DNA from 4 places in the Bacillus sp. CZDM1 genome. Region 3 is predicted to be linked to each of the others. Evidence: predicted binding sites of a transcription regulator. Region 3 holds the regulator's gene; each other region holds the start of a gene.

Region 1 (3,712 bases), on a different contig from region 3:
TCCATAGTCACTTTTATAGGTCATTTTACGGTCTGAAACTTCCCCGTGTGCCGTACCACTATGACATTGAACACACTCAATTCCTTCTGTCTTGTGTTTATCGTGGGGGATAATGATATCCCCAGAAGGAGTGACACTGCGGGCATTCATATTGTGACACCGTTCGCAGGCTTCATCCGGAATCAGGTTTGGCATTTTAATTGGTGCGACATAAGAGTCCGTCTGCTTCTTATATAGTTCAACTACCCCATTTGCCTTTGATTTAACGTAATTTCCAGCTCCTGGTTGAACATGGCAGCTAACGCAATCAACTTCACTATGACTAGATGCCTTCAATGTAAAATACTGTGGTTTCATTTCATGGCAGGAGGAGCAGAACTCCTGACTAGAGGTGGTTTCTACTCCAATTAACCCTAATGAGAAAAATACAACGATAAACATTACTGCTACTGTTAAATATTTAAATAATTTGTAGCCTTTCCGGGGAGGGGGGGTTTGTTCTACACGTTCTTCTTCCACATATATACCCTCCTATTTAAAGTCTCTAATTCTTTACATCATCCTTAAAACCGGTTCTATGACAGTATTCGCAGTACACATCTGTTGGTGCTGCAACATCTGTGGAACCTGGTTTTGGTTCTTGACGATCATGACAGACAAAGCACTCAGCCTTTTGCTCAGGAGATAATGCATTTTTCGCGTGACCTACTAACCAGTAATTACTCTTTTCATGGCTTTCAGGGCGTTCACCATGACAAGCACTACAGAACTTATTGATACGAGATTGTTCTCTTACAACGTTAATATTTGCTGTATATTTGTGTTCTTTATCCTCTTCTTTAACCTCAGCCATTTTTAACATAGACATTAGGTCTTCCTTAGGAATATCTCGAATCCATTTAGAATCCTGGTGACAGTCTACACATGTGTCTAGCTCCTGAAGGGCTGTACCACCGTGTTCGCCGCCCCAGTTTGCAACTCTATGATTTTCTGGAACTTTCACTCTTTGATGGCAAGTTTCGCATGCCATAGAAAGCTTCACATCTTTCGTTTGCTTTCCAACTGCTTCTAAAATAATCGCTTGTGTTTTTTCGGTATGTGCTGCAACTGCTTCTGCCGCCTCTTCCTCAGTTGTTGCATCATGCTTTACCTCACTAGTAGTGCTCTTTGCTTCTTCTTTCGCTGCTTCTTCTAAATGTTCTGGATTTGGCGGAACAAGATAAGCAACATCTTTCCATGGTTTTTCACCGTTATTCACTTTATCGTGACAGTCAATACATGTACCCATGTTTGGTGCTAGGTATTTTTGTTCCATCATTTGCTGTGCTACATCATCTGTCCAATGACCGCGAACTTCTTCTGTATTAATACCACGGGCAGCGATTTTCGCATGTGCTACACCGGAGTGACAGCTGATACATGGAACGCCTTCTTCGATGTGTCCTTTGTGGTTAACAATTAAGTCCTTTGATGCGGTAACTAGACGGTTTTTGGAGTGACACTGTAAACAGTTTTCATCAGAGACCGCTTCATGCTCGGTTTGAACGATTTGTTCTGGAATTCCCATTACGTGGTGATATACTTCTTTTAATGAAATCACTTTGTGGGTAATCATGTTTACAAACCCAGGTTTGATGTGGCACTGTACACAGGTGATTTCACTGTGAGCGCTTGCGGTGAACGTTGTAACCTCTGGAGCCATCTCATGACAGCTGGAACAGAATGATGGCGAGTTCGTAAAGGAAAGAACTCCGTATCCGCCTCCAAAAATGACAATAGACCCGATTAGGGCGACAAATAATGCTTTCCACCTATTTACTGGATCCTTCCAGTCTATGTTTCTAAATTTCTGCCAGAGTCTACGAAAAAGTCCAGGCTTCTTTTTACTCTCTCTAGATTCGGGTTTCTCTTTATCTTTCTTCCCCCAAAAAGCCACTTGACTCACCCTTCCCATTTTGGATTTTTCTCTCTATATTTATCTAAGTTTAACCTCTCTAATGGTAGTATCTAACATTGCAAGAGTATTTTCCAATGTACAATTTGTGAATATTTTTTCATAATACAGCCGTGAGACTTTCTCCCTAAAAACAACACGCGAACGTTGATAATTAAGAGTTTAGTTAACAATCTAACCAAGTTATAAACCAGTACAATGATTAATTTTTATACAAAATAGTACATATTCATTCAAATAAACTGCATATTCATCTCAAAACTTGAATTACGGTTGCATACAAATATTAGACAATTTTGAAATAGGAGATTTTAGTGAACTGATAGGTTTCGAAGATTCACTTTTTTGTAAATATGGCTAAAACGGTAACAATGTTGTCACTCTAAATTGGAAGTGGTAAGATATAAAGGATATTTATCGTGTATTTTGATAGGATTTTCTTTATCTTAAAGCGAATTTACTAAGTAGGATAAATCAGATATAAAGGAGCGTTTCATCATATGATGGGGATTTTAAATAAAGTGTTCGACCTCAATAAGCGCGAGCTGAAACGGCTGGACAAAATGGCGAAACAAATTGACGTACTAGCTGCTGAAACGGAAAACCTTAGCGACGAACAGCTCCGTGAAAAAACAGAAGAGTTTAAGCTTCGCTATCAAAAAGGTGAATCACTAGATGATCTACTAGTAGAAGCCTTTGCAGTCGTACGTGAAGGTGCTCGCCGGGTGCTCGGCTTATATCCGTACCATGTTCAGTTAATGGGAGGGATTTCTCTCCACGAGGGGAATATCTCGGAGATGAAGACTGGTGAAGGTAAAACTTTAACCGCTACCATGCCGGTTTATTTGAATGCCCTTTCTGGAAAAGGTGTTCACGTTGTTACCGTCAACGAATACTTGGCAAGCCGTGACGCCAACGAAATGGGACAACTTTATCAATTTCTAGGACTAACGGTTGGTTTAAACTTAAACAGCATGTCTAAGGAAGAAAAACAGGAAGCCTATGCCTGTGACATTACATATGGTACAAACAATGAGTTTGGCTTCGATTATTTGCGCGATAACATGGTCTTATATAAGGAACAAAAAGTACAGAAGCCACTTTTTTATGCGGTAATTGACGAGGTTGACTCCATTTTAATCGATGAAGCACGTACACCATTGATTATTTCTGGGACTGCTCAAAAGTCGGCGGTTCTTTATATTCAAGCAAATGCATTTGTTCGAACATTGACCAAAGATACGGATTATACCTATGATGAAAAAACAAAAGGCGTAATGCTGACTGAGGAAGGAATCAGTAAATCAGAGCGTGCTTTTGGAATAGAGAATCTTTTTGATATGTCACATGTTACTTTGAATCATCATATTAACCAGGCCCTGAAGGCAAATGTCAGTATGCACCTTGATATTGACTATGTTGTTCAAGATGGTGAAATCATCATCGTTGACCAGTTTACCGGTCGTTTAATGAAGGGCCGCCGCTATAGTGAAGGTTTACATCAGGCAATTGAAGCAAAAGAAGGTTTGGAAGTTCAAAACGAAAGTATGACAATGGCTACGATTACCTTCCAAAACTATTTTAGAATGTACGAAAAGCTTGCAGGTATGACAGGTACGGCGAAAACGGAAGAAGAAGAATTCCGTAACATTTATAATATGAACGTTATTGTGATTCCGACCAATAGACCGATCGCTCGTGATGATCGTCCCGATTTAATTTATTCCTCTATGGATGGTAAATTCCGTGCTGTTGTCG
Region 2 (3,712 bases), on a different contig from region 3:
TGGAGTAAACTCCCTGCTCTCCAAGCAGTTGGGCTTCCATAAAGAATTCCGTCCCGATGAAGTGGCCTTAACGGTAATGGAAGTAATCAATTTACCTAAAGAAAAAATTAATGATCGTTTTAACTTAGAAGATAACCAAGGTTGTACAATTGAGATTTTTGGTGATTCAACAAAAGGAAATCTAGGGACAGCGTTTCTATACACGAATAAGGACAGTTTGAATATCGGGGTAGGTACAACCCTATCCAGTATGATAAAAGCAAAATTGAAGCCTTATGACCTATTAGACTACTTAAAAACACACCCAATGGTAAAACCAATGCTCGCAGGTGGGGAGTCTGCAGAGTATCTAGCACACCTGATTCCTGAAGGTGGATATCGCTCGGTACCAAAAGTAGCTGGTAATGGTGTAGTGGTTGTAGGAGACGCTGCACAGCTTGTTAATGCGATTCATCGTGAAGGTTCAAACATGGCGATGCACTCCGGCTTATTGGCCGCTGAAACTGTAATTGAGGCGAAGTACCGTGGAGATTTCTCGGAATCCAGCTTAAATCTCTACCGTCAAAAGCTTTATGATAGCTTCATAATCAAAGATTTAGAGAAATATAAAGACGCAACACATACATTTGAGAATAATCCGCAATATTTTAAAGAGTATGTTCCGATGATGAATAAAGCGATGAGCAAATTCTTCACTGTAGATGGAACACCGAAACGGGATAAACAAAAGGAAATTATGAAGAGTGTAACATCAGAAAGAGGAACGATTAAGGTAATTCAAGATATTTATCGAGCTTGGAAGGCGGTGAAATAATGTCAACTAAGAATATCGAAGAAAAACAGTACCTTCTTCGTTTTAAAGCTGATACGAAGTCACATTTAACCGTAATGGATGATGATATTTGTGCCACAAAATGCCCAGATAAAATTTGTACCATTTTCTGTCCAGCTGAAGTATACAAGTGGGAAGGTTTAAGGATGCAGGTCGGTTATGAGGGCTGTCACGAATGCGGCAGCTGCCGTATAGGCTGCCCGTACCAAAATATCAAATGGGAATATCCAAAGGGTGGACATGGAATTGTGTTCCGTCTAGCATAATATTAAAGGTGTTGCTTGCGGTTGCGAGCAGCACCTGTTTTTATTCATATGTAATTTGATTTCACTATTTGTAGGTTTATTCACAAGTGAGGGTAAAAAGAAGGTGAAGCAGAAGGGGATATTTTTTTGAGGCTTAACTAATTTTTTCTTGTAGGTTTAAGGTGGAAAGCTGATCTAGTTTACTTGTTGCAGCCAATGAGCATGCAAGCTCATGTGCACGATCCATAGAATTCATAATTGGAGAACAATAGAAAGGTCTCTTCCAATTAAAATCACCATCATAATTAGAGTGATAGATACTTACCTTCCAATGATAGTATATCTTTGCCTGTGGGAGCTGCACTCCTTCAACAGCAATGAGCCAATGTGTAGAAGGTGAATCAATATCATAAGATTCGTATTCCTTTATTGCCAGTAGGTCATTGAAACCGATTGGTATCAACGCCTTTTGATAAAAGTCATGATAATTAGGGGTTTTCATGTTCTTGCCCTCCCTTTTTAGTTCTAACTATATTATATGCTAGTTTATGAGATTTTTTGATGGTAAATGTTAAAATTTTTCGAAAATTAAAAGCGCCTTCATATCATTTTCCTTAATTTGTATAGATGTGACCGGTGTCACAACATTTTAAATGACATACTTTTATACTAAAAACAAGTTAATGAATAAGAGGTGTATGCAGATGAGTGGCTGTATGAGCAGTTTTGGAGGAATGGCTCCTGTAGAACTAAGTAAAGGACTAAATCAATTAAAGTCAGAGCATCCTCCGTTAATAACACAATTAGAGGGATTATTCAAATTAACCAAGCAAATCGAAGAGGATTCTACTAGTGATAATACCTTTGCAGAATTGATCATGAAGGTTAATGAATTTAAGGCAGCACTCGATCCACATTCAGAACGGGAAGAAGGAGTTCTATTTCCAATGATGGGTGTATATATAGGCACAACCTCTGGACCGATTGCTGTTATGGAATATGAACATGATCAAGCGAAGGCAAAAATTCACGAATTTCTAGAAAAAGCTGATAGCAACCAAACAGTGGAGGAAAAGAAAAACTTAGCTGAATTAGTTAAGAATGCTTACTCCATTTTAACGGAGCACTTTGCTAAAGAAGAAAATGTCCTCTTCCCTATGGCAGAGCGTATGCTATCAGATGATGAAAAAGAAGAGCTTTACCAAAAAATTCAAGAAATAAAATAAGGATGGGGCCAACCCATCCTTTTTCTAATTCTCATGATTCCATTTTTGGACCATTTGATCACTTGGAAGAAGGAAGGCCAATAATCCAAGCAATGGCAGAAAACCAATCGAAGAAACCATGGCAGACATACTAAATAAATCTGCTATAAATCCAAGTCCTACGGAACCGATAGCCCCCATACCAAAGGCGAGTCCAACGGTTAGTCCAGACATTGTCCCGATTTTCCCAGGTACAAGCTCTTGTGCAAACACCACCGTAACTGAAAAATTGGTCATTAAAATAAATCCTGTAAGCGTAAGAAAGATAAATGCAATAAAAGATGGTACAAAAGGAATAAGAATAGAAAATGGTATAGTCAGTAACATGGAAATAGATATTAATTTTTTCTTCCCGAATCGGTCAGCCAGCGGGCCGCCAAAAAAAGTACCAAAGGCGCCAGCAATTAAAAACGCAAATAGGAAAAGCTGTGATTCCTTAATCGTCAGGGAGTATTCTTCTATAGCAAAAAAAGCGTAAAAATTAGTCATTCCCGATATATACCATGATCTTGCAAATATCAGTAATAGAATTAAAAATAGTGATTGTTTAACCTTTTTTGAAAGACCAGTTTTATTAGATGACATTGAATTTTTCTTTTTTATTAAAGGCAGGTTTTCAACTAATCTCTGTTTATACCAATTAGCGATGTAGATTAATAACAATACTGCCAATGCAGCAACAAGCGAAAACCATGAAGCACCTTGCTGTCCGAGTGGGACAAGGATGAGTGCTGTGATTAGTGGAGCTAATGCCTGCCCCGTATTACCGCCCACTTGATAAATGGATTGTGCCAGTCCTCTTCGCTTCCCTGCGGCCATATAGGCTACCCTTGATCCTTCAGGATGGAAAACAGCTGACCCAAGTCCAATAAAAATGACTGAAAGAACGATCATACCGAAGGAAGGGGCAAACGCCATTCCAAGAACACCACCCAATGTTAAGGTAAGTCCTATTGGTAGTACGAAGGGCATTGGTCTTTTATCTGTGACGAATCCAACTACTGGCTGTAGCACAGACGAAACCATATTTAAGGAAAAGGCAATAATTCCAAGTTGAGTAAAGGATAACCCCATTGATTTTTCTAGAATTGGAAACATAGCTGGGACAACAGCTTGTATGGCATCATTAAGTAAATGACAAAGCCCGATGATAAAAAGAATATTAAACATTGTTGCGTCTGATGTTTTTGGTGCTTTTGCTGTTACTGCTGCTGGTTGACTCATATTTCACCTCGTTTATATTATATCAATCTTTTAATAACCTTATCTTACATAAAATCTGTAAAAATGAGAAACGGATTGTTTCAAAGTTCGGAATAATTAAATATAATTAAGTGGACAGTACCGATTGTAAGAATAGGTTAAATTGA
Region 3 (3,712 bases):
TTTTATCCCCTTCAATACATTCCGTTTTCAATTGGGTACGTACAAAAGGTTTAAAAAAGCCTAAAAGTGAGTTTTTTTGCTTTATTAGGATGGTTTGACCGCCAATCTCTTTTGCATGGCAATCAGCAAAAATAGTGATATCCACTAAATCAGCATTTAACAAGCCGCCGATACTAAATTGTGATTCTGCTTTAAACGTTTCTGCTTCACAATCTTCTCCCACCGTTAACCTGCCTCTTATCTTTATTTCATCCCCTTTCATTTTCCCTCCGACATTCACTTTGCCTGATACCTTCAGCTCCTTTACAATCAGGTTTCCTATCACTCCCGCCGTCCCATCAACTCTTAGAACCTGACTCTCCATATTGCCTTTAATCTTTCCGTGTCCATTAATCCGCGCATGATTCACAACAACGTTCCCAGTTACTGAACCTGAACCATTAAAATCCAGTTCCGAGCATTCCACATCACCTGTAACACTGCCTTTACCATTTATACTGACCGTATTGAATGATCCGCCATTTGATGATCCAAAGCCATTTATGAGCAAGTCTCCCCTTTTTTTCGTCTCCATTTGATTCTCCTTTATAATAATTTCGATTTAATTTCTTCCATACATGCCATTAGCGATAGCTGGGTGACTATTTTTGTGCCCCGTTCAAATTGGAAGTTCTCTGTATTAATAAGTAATAGACAAGATGAAACACCTAATTTCCGAGTGATCACCAATTCTGCGTTCTTTTGCTTAATCACTGACTTATTGTCTAGTAAAACCTGTAACAGCATTTTTCCTTCATCCAAATTAATTTCACCTGATTGAAGCAGCTTTTCTAAAACATACACTTCAAGGATTCGTGAAAAATTAAACGCAGGACCGCCCTTTTCTATTTCTAAATAATAATCAAGCACTGTATTTGAAACAATGTTACGCTTTACTAATTCATCTTTCTCCAGCTGCAAATCAGCCATATTCGGTGAAAACATATCAGCTAGTTCATCTAAAGAAAGGTTTTCTTTCATAAGTTGAATTTTATTAATTCGTTCTAAGATCTTAACTTTCGGAAAGAATGTTTCTTGACCTGTAAAGGTTGATTTTCTAATAAACCAATCCTCAGGTATAAGGTCTTTTCGTTTCCATCTATATAATTGCCCATAAGATATTCCGGCTAAATCCAACAAATCCTTCTTCGAAATTAATTCCTCGCTCATAATGAAAACCCCTTTCATAGAACGAATGTAACATAACACTGTTACGTTTGTAAAGTTTCCATCTATATTTTTATCCGACAAAAAAAGACCTTCTCACTATATACGTGAAAAGGTCTTTACTCTTATTCTTCTGTTTCCTCTGTTGGGTAGTGCTTCAGGAAGTAAATAAGTGATTGTAATTCGACAGCCAAGTCAATATGATGCACGCGAATCGATGGCGGCACATTCAGTCTGGCAGGAGTAAAATTCAGGATTGCCTTAATATTGGAATGTACAAGTCTATCGGTAATCATTTGTGCCACAGGAGCAGGTACAGTCAGAATGGCTACATGAACATCATCATTGCTTAAAACCTTCTCCAGCTCATCCATATGAAACACTGGTACATCACGAATCGTTGTACCCATCTTATTCGGATCCACATCAAAGGCACATTCAATTCTTGTATTATTATTTTTTAAAAAATTATAATTTAAAAAGGCTGTGCCAAGATTACCTACACCAATTAACGCTACTTTCGTTAATTCATCTTGATCTAATGTTTTCCGAAAGAACGTTAATAAATAATTGACATTATAGCCATATCCCTTTTTTCCTAAGGCTCCAAAATAAGAAAAATCCCGGCGAATCGTTGCCGAATCCACCTTCACTGCCTCACTTAGTTCTGCAGAAGAAACCCTCTGTTTACCGGAAGAATGTAGATTCTTTAAAAATCGATAATATAAGGGCAGCCGTTTTGCTGTCGCTTGTGGTATTTTCATTGTTTCATTACTCATATTCTCCCACCCCCTATAAATAGTTTGATCATTTATCTAACTTGTTCCGTCCTATGGAAATCTCCGTTTTTCCCACCCGTTTTTTCAACCAAATATGTTTTTCCTATAACCATACCTTTATCTACTGCTTTACACATGTCATAAACCGTTAATGCACATGTGGAAGCAGCTGTTAACGCTTCCATTTCAACACCTGTATTTCCTTTTGTTTTGACAGCAGCGGCAATATTTAATGTATATGCGGTATCATGTTCCTTTTCCCATGAGAAGGATATATTTACCCCTGTTAAAGGAATCGGGTGACACATCGGGATCAAATCCCAGGTCTTCTTTGCTCCCATTACTGCAGCCACTTGAGCCACAGCAAGAACATCGCCTTTTTTCATTTCGTTATTTGTTATTTTATCATAAATTTCTTTACTGACCGTAATACTGGAATGAGCTAGTGCCGTACGGGCCGTTTCTGGCTTATCGCTAACATCCACCATTTTCGCTCTTCCTTCTTCGTTAAAATGAGTAAATTCAGACATAAACAGTATCCTCCCATAAAATCATACTATATTTTTCGAAATTTGTCTGTGAAACCTTGAGCGAATGATAAAATATTTACATTTTTTTCTTAAGAGATATTCTCTTATTTTCCCCAACACCAAGACACTTTATTGCCGACTTTCTTCGAATAAGGTACACTTATTTTAGTGATTGAGGTGAAAAACAATGATTTTATTACAAGTGAATCAACTAGCAAAATATTATGGTGCAGACCTAATTTTATCGAATATAAAACTAGAATTACAAACGCGGGACCGCGTTGCACTTGTGGGGCGAAACGGAGCAGGGAAATCGACATTATTGAAAATTATAGCCGGGCACCTGTCCCATGATGGCGGAGAAATTATTAAGCCAAAGGGAGTAAGCATTGGTTATTTAGCACAGAATACCGGATTAGAATCAAACTTGTCGATTTGGGATGAAATGCTAACCGTTTTCGAACCACTTAGAAGTATGGAAAAGACACTTCGACATTTAGAGGTTTCGATGTCGGATCCTGCCGCTATGGAGGATAGTGCCCGCTACGACCGAATTTTAAAAGAATATGATGAACTGCAAGTGAGATTTAAAGAACAGGGAGGCTATCAGTACGAAGCAGATATTCGCTCTATCCTCCACGGTTTAAATTTCCGCAATAACTCATTAATGATATCCAGCTTAAGCGGCGGTCAGAAGACTCGTCTAGCATTAGGGAAACTCCTTTTAACGAAGCCCGATATATTAATTTTGGATGAGCCTACAAACCATCTCGATATCGATACACTTACGTGGCTGGAGCAATACTTACAAGGCTATGACGGGGCCATCTTAATCGTGTCCCATGACCGCTACTTTTTGGATAAAGTGGTCACACAGGTTTATGAAGTTTCACGGAGACAAATTCAAAAATTTATCGGAAACTATAGCTCCTATCTAGATCAAAAAGCGGCAAATTATGAACGTGATTTAAAAGTATATGAAAAGCAGCAGCAGGAAGTTTCGGATCTTCAGGATTTTATCCAGCGTAACCTAGCGCGTGCATCGACGACCAAGCGCGCTCAAAGCCGGCGTAAAAAGTTGGAGAAAATGGAATTAATGGACCGTCCCTTAGGAGACGAGAAGTCTGCCACCTTCTCTTTTGAACTAGAGAAACAAACTGGGAATGATGTTCTATTTGTAGATACCCTGGCAGTCGG
Region 4 (3,712 bases), on a different contig from region 3:
TCATTCTCGAAGGGAGACTTATGGATAGAGCACACCTTTTCAAAGAAAATAGACTACCCTGGTTTGGTTTTAAACAGCAGCAAAGATCAGCAGGTTGACAGCTTCCTTAGAAGCACCCATTTTGCCTACCCTTTTGTTCAAAAAAGAAAAAACGGCTATTTTATTTACTGGAAAGACCTTCGTTTTCGGTCCAAGAAATTTTTTCCGAAGCTTGCCATCACGTTCATATCTTTAGATGATAAAAACCAAGTTTCCTATACTGGCAAACTAACCTCTATTAAACACTACAAAAAGGTCATTAAAAAATTGGAGACATCCATAAAATAAATGCCTGAGCCCCTAGCTTATAGGGGCTCAGGCATTTATTACTTTACGGAAGCTCTGGTTTTGTATATATCGGCGGCTCTCCACCTAAGGTTTTTAGAAAAGCCAATAAATCTGCTTTCTCTTGGTCTGTTAAGCCAATAGGACTCATAAATTTTTGGATAAAAAAGCTCTTATCGGGGTGGTCATCGCCGCCACGGTCATAGTAATCAATTACTTCTTCAAGTGTAGTAAGACTGCCATCCCGCATGTATGGAGCAGTATGAGTTATTCCATATAATCCAGGCGTACGAATTCGGCCTAAATCCCCTTCCTGCTCTGTAACCGCTTTTCGGCCTTCGTCTTCAGTATTGAGTCCGATATTGTAAAAATTGTTATCAGATAGGTTGGGTCCATTGTGGCAGGTCACACAAAAGGCTTTTCCTGTGAACAATCGGAGTCCACTGATCTCTTGTTTCGTTAATGCCTCTGTTTCCCCTTCCAGGAACCTGTCGTAAGGAGTATCGTTTACAACAATTTGCCTTTGGAAAGCAGCAAGGGCTTTTGCAATATTTTGTTCTGTTACTCCTTCATTAAATGCCGCTTGGAAACGTTCTCGATAGCCTTTTATGGCTGATAATTCTTTAATAAGTTCATCAATCGGCTGGTTCATTTCATCAGGATTTTGAATCGGTCCCAGTGCTTGCTCCTCTAGAGAAGCCGCTCGGCCATCCCAAAAGTTGGACGTGTAATAACCGGAATTAATGACAGTTGGGCTGTTCCTTGCACCATTACCGCCTGTATATTTATCAAAAGTCGGTTTTGCGTCGCCATAACCCAAATTTGGGTCATGACAAGCAGCACAGCTAACCTGATTATTCCCTGAAAGTCTCGGATCAAAAAATAACGCTCGACCAAGTTCAAGCACTTCCGGCTTCATCGGATTATCCTCAGGAATCGGTATATCTCCAATAGGTACAAGTGTCGTATGATTACGAAGACTGTCTAGAAGCTCCTCTGGAGTTATCTCACTGTTTTGTACTGCCTCCTGGTTCTCTGATGGAAGATTTGTCGGAGCCTTTACCTTCTCCTTCTCTCCACATGCCGACAATCCAATACATATTAATAAAGTAAAAACCGCGCCCTTCACTATCCTTCTTTTCATATTAGAGTGCTCCTCTAGTTTATTTATCTTATCACCATTATAAAATTGGTTTTAATAAAAAAGAGCACCCGAATGTGAAGAAATTAGCAAACAATTTCTGATATTTTTTTGTTCAAAAAAAGTTCACATTCATAGGAATTATAGCCCCAAAGGGTCATATGAAATAATGGTGATTTTAACTAATTTAGTAGTATAAAGGTCTTTCTCAGGAAGGAATTTTTTTATTATGAAGGTTATTATGTCGTTTTTTATTATTTTTGGTTTGATGTCTTTACTAAATAGCAGGGAGGTTTTTGCTGATCAGACACTTCAATCAAGAATTGATTCAACCATGGAAGGCGGTACTCTTTATTTGAAAAAGGGAGTTTACCACGAACCGATCGTTCTAGATAAGCCCATTGTACTAGTTGGCGAAAAGGGAGCCACTTTCCAATCCTGTTCCACCAAGCCAATGATTACTGTAACTGGTCAAGACGTTAGCCTTATAGGGATTGCAATAGTGAGCTGTCCTAAAGACGAAAGCCCCGCGGCTATCTTAGTCAGCGGTCAAAATCATTTACTTGAGGATTTAACAATCGTAACTCCAATACGAGGAATCCAGTTCGATAATACTGAAAAATCGATGGTGCGAAATATAACGATCTCGGGGCAAGGCAGTGAAAATGGGGTTGACTTGTGGCAATCAAATTCTAATAGATTTGAACGTATTCAAATGAAACATGTCGAAGACGGATTCTATATGGAAAATAGCCACCATAACACCTTTATAGAAAATACCGTTCAGAATTCAAGATACGGATTTCACATTATGTTTTCAAATTATATATCTATTAGAGATAACATTTCTAAGCAAAATTTTACAGGTGCCATGATTATGGGCACCAAAGGTTCCCTCATTGAGGCAAATAAATTAACGGATAATAACCAGAATGTGAATGCACAGGGACTTCTACTCTATGATATTCATGAATCTGCCATTCGCAAAAATACCATATCAACGAATCGAGTTGGAATGTATATGGAGGATTCAAACAACAATGAAATCGTCAGCAACAATTTTACTGCCAACTTTATCGGAGCCCAAATAACCAAAATTGAAAATAATCGAATCACAAACAATTCCTTTTCTAGCAATGTAAATGAGATACAAGCAAAAGAAGAGACCCATAATATCATCGAAAATAACTACTGGGATGCAGCTTTGAAGCTTGATACAGATGGGGATAGAATAAGTAACCTTCCATACCGGGCCGATCCATATTTTCTTAATCTATCAAAGGACGTTCCGGCTTATCAATTATTTTTTCAACACCCTGGAATGTTATTGCTGCAAAAAATGTTAAAGAGTCCGGAAAGTGTCCTTGTAGCGGATGATAGCCCTTTAATGAAGAACAATATCCATTTTGATATCAAACAGGAAACTAGCCGTTCTATCTCATGGATGATCAGTATGTTCATGATTATTAGTAGTCTACTATTTATCTATTTAGGGAGGAAAAAAATATGAACCGCTATATCTTAAAAATAATTCTAATTACAATCCTTGCATTATTGATGATCACCGGCTGTGGAAACGAAAAAATAAAACCTGAGGCTATTCATGAAGAAACGGCTAAATGTGAAATTTGCAATATGCAGGTAAAAGATAACCAATTTGCTACTGAAATTATCCTTAAAAACGGGAAAGCAATCGTCTTTGATGATATTGGTTGTATGAATCAATGGATGAAGGAAAACGAGAATGAAAAAGTTGATGCCAAGTTTGTTAGAGATTATTCCACAAGTGAGTGGATTGAAATGGAAAATGCCACTTATGTGTATGGTAAAGCCATCAAAACCCCAATGGCCTACAATGTAATCTCTTTTACAACCAAAGATGATGCGCAAAATTTCATTGATGAAAATGAAGGCAGCCTATTAACCTATACCGACTTAGAGAAGCATTCATGGGAAAAAAATAAAGAAATGATGGAAGAAATGAAAAAAATGAAAATGGATGGCCATAGTGAAAAGGAAGATACGAAAGCTAGTGCTCACTAAGAGTCTACCCAAAGGCATCAAGAAGATGAAGTCAAAAAGGCAGTCAATCAAGATTGTCTTTTTACTTGAAAGGAAGTCAACCTATGAGAAATTTATGGTTCTCTGAATGGAAAACAATGACACGGCAACGCTCTTATTATTCTTTTTTACTCCTTTGGTGTTCAGTATTTTCACTCCTCTTTTTGCTAGAAGGGACAAATGATA

What was found. Region 3 encodes Rex, which represses fermentation and respiration genes when NADH is low (regulators of the CRP and FNR family bind a similar motif). Its sites were predicted from a motif close to TTGTGAAATATTTCACAA; they were not measured.
Region 1: a site for Rex is predicted at 2,041-2,058, ahead of ACY3XC_RS13025 (cytochrome c3 family protein). Genes of this name have one in related genera too.
Region 2: a site for Rex is predicted at 1,705-1,722, ahead of ACY3XC_RS08070 (hemerythrin domain-containing protein). Genes of this name have one in related genera too.
Region 4: a site for Rex is predicted at 1,541-1,558, ahead of ACY3XC_RS21660 (cytochrome-c peroxidase). Genes of this name have one in related genera too.

The regions. Positions count from the first base shown of each region.
Region 1 is NZ_JBUESO010000005.1:77,461-81,172, reverse strand. It holds gene ACY3XC_RS13030 (cytochrome c3 family protein) at 1-519, opposite strand, end outside; gene ACY3XC_RS13025 (cytochrome c3 family protein) at 545-1,936, opposite strand; gene secA (preprotein translocase subunit SecA) at 2,455-3,712, shown strand, end outside.
Region 2 is NZ_JBUESO010000003.1:79,656-83,367, forward strand. It holds gene ACY3XC_RS08055 (FAD-dependent oxidoreductase) at 1-814, shown strand, start outside; gene ACY3XC_RS08060 (ferredoxin family protein) at 814-1,098, shown strand; gene ACY3XC_RS08065 (hypothetical protein) at 1,232-1,579, opposite strand; gene ACY3XC_RS08070 (hemerythrin domain-containing protein) at 1,776-2,303, shown strand; gene ACY3XC_RS08075 (MFS transporter) at 2,328-3,566, opposite strand.
Region 3 is NZ_JBUESO010000013.1:5,048-8,759, reverse strand. It holds gene ACY3XC_RS23020 (polymer-forming cytoskeletal protein) at 1-574, opposite strand, end outside; gene ACY3XC_RS23015 (YhbD family protein) at 586-1,209, opposite strand; gene ACY3XC_RS23010 (redox-sensing transcriptional repressor Rex) at 1,332-1,985, opposite strand; gene moaC (cyclic pyranopterin monophosphate synthase MoaC) at 2,018-2,515, opposite strand; gene ACY3XC_RS23000 (ABC-F family ATP-binding cassette domain-containing protein) at 2,703-3,712, shown strand, end outside.
Region 4 is NZ_JBUESO010000010.1:150,046-153,757, reverse strand. It holds gene ACY3XC_RS21665 (metal-dependent hydrolase) at 1-327, shown strand, start outside; gene ACY3XC_RS21660 (cytochrome-c peroxidase) at 371-1,468, opposite strand; gene ACY3XC_RS21655 (right-handed parallel beta-helix repeat-containing protein) at 1,695-2,975, shown strand; gene ACY3XC_RS21650 (nitrous oxide reductase accessory protein NosL) at 2,972-3,508, shown strand; gene ACY3XC_RS21645 (ABC transporter permease) at 3,592-3,712, shown strand, end outside.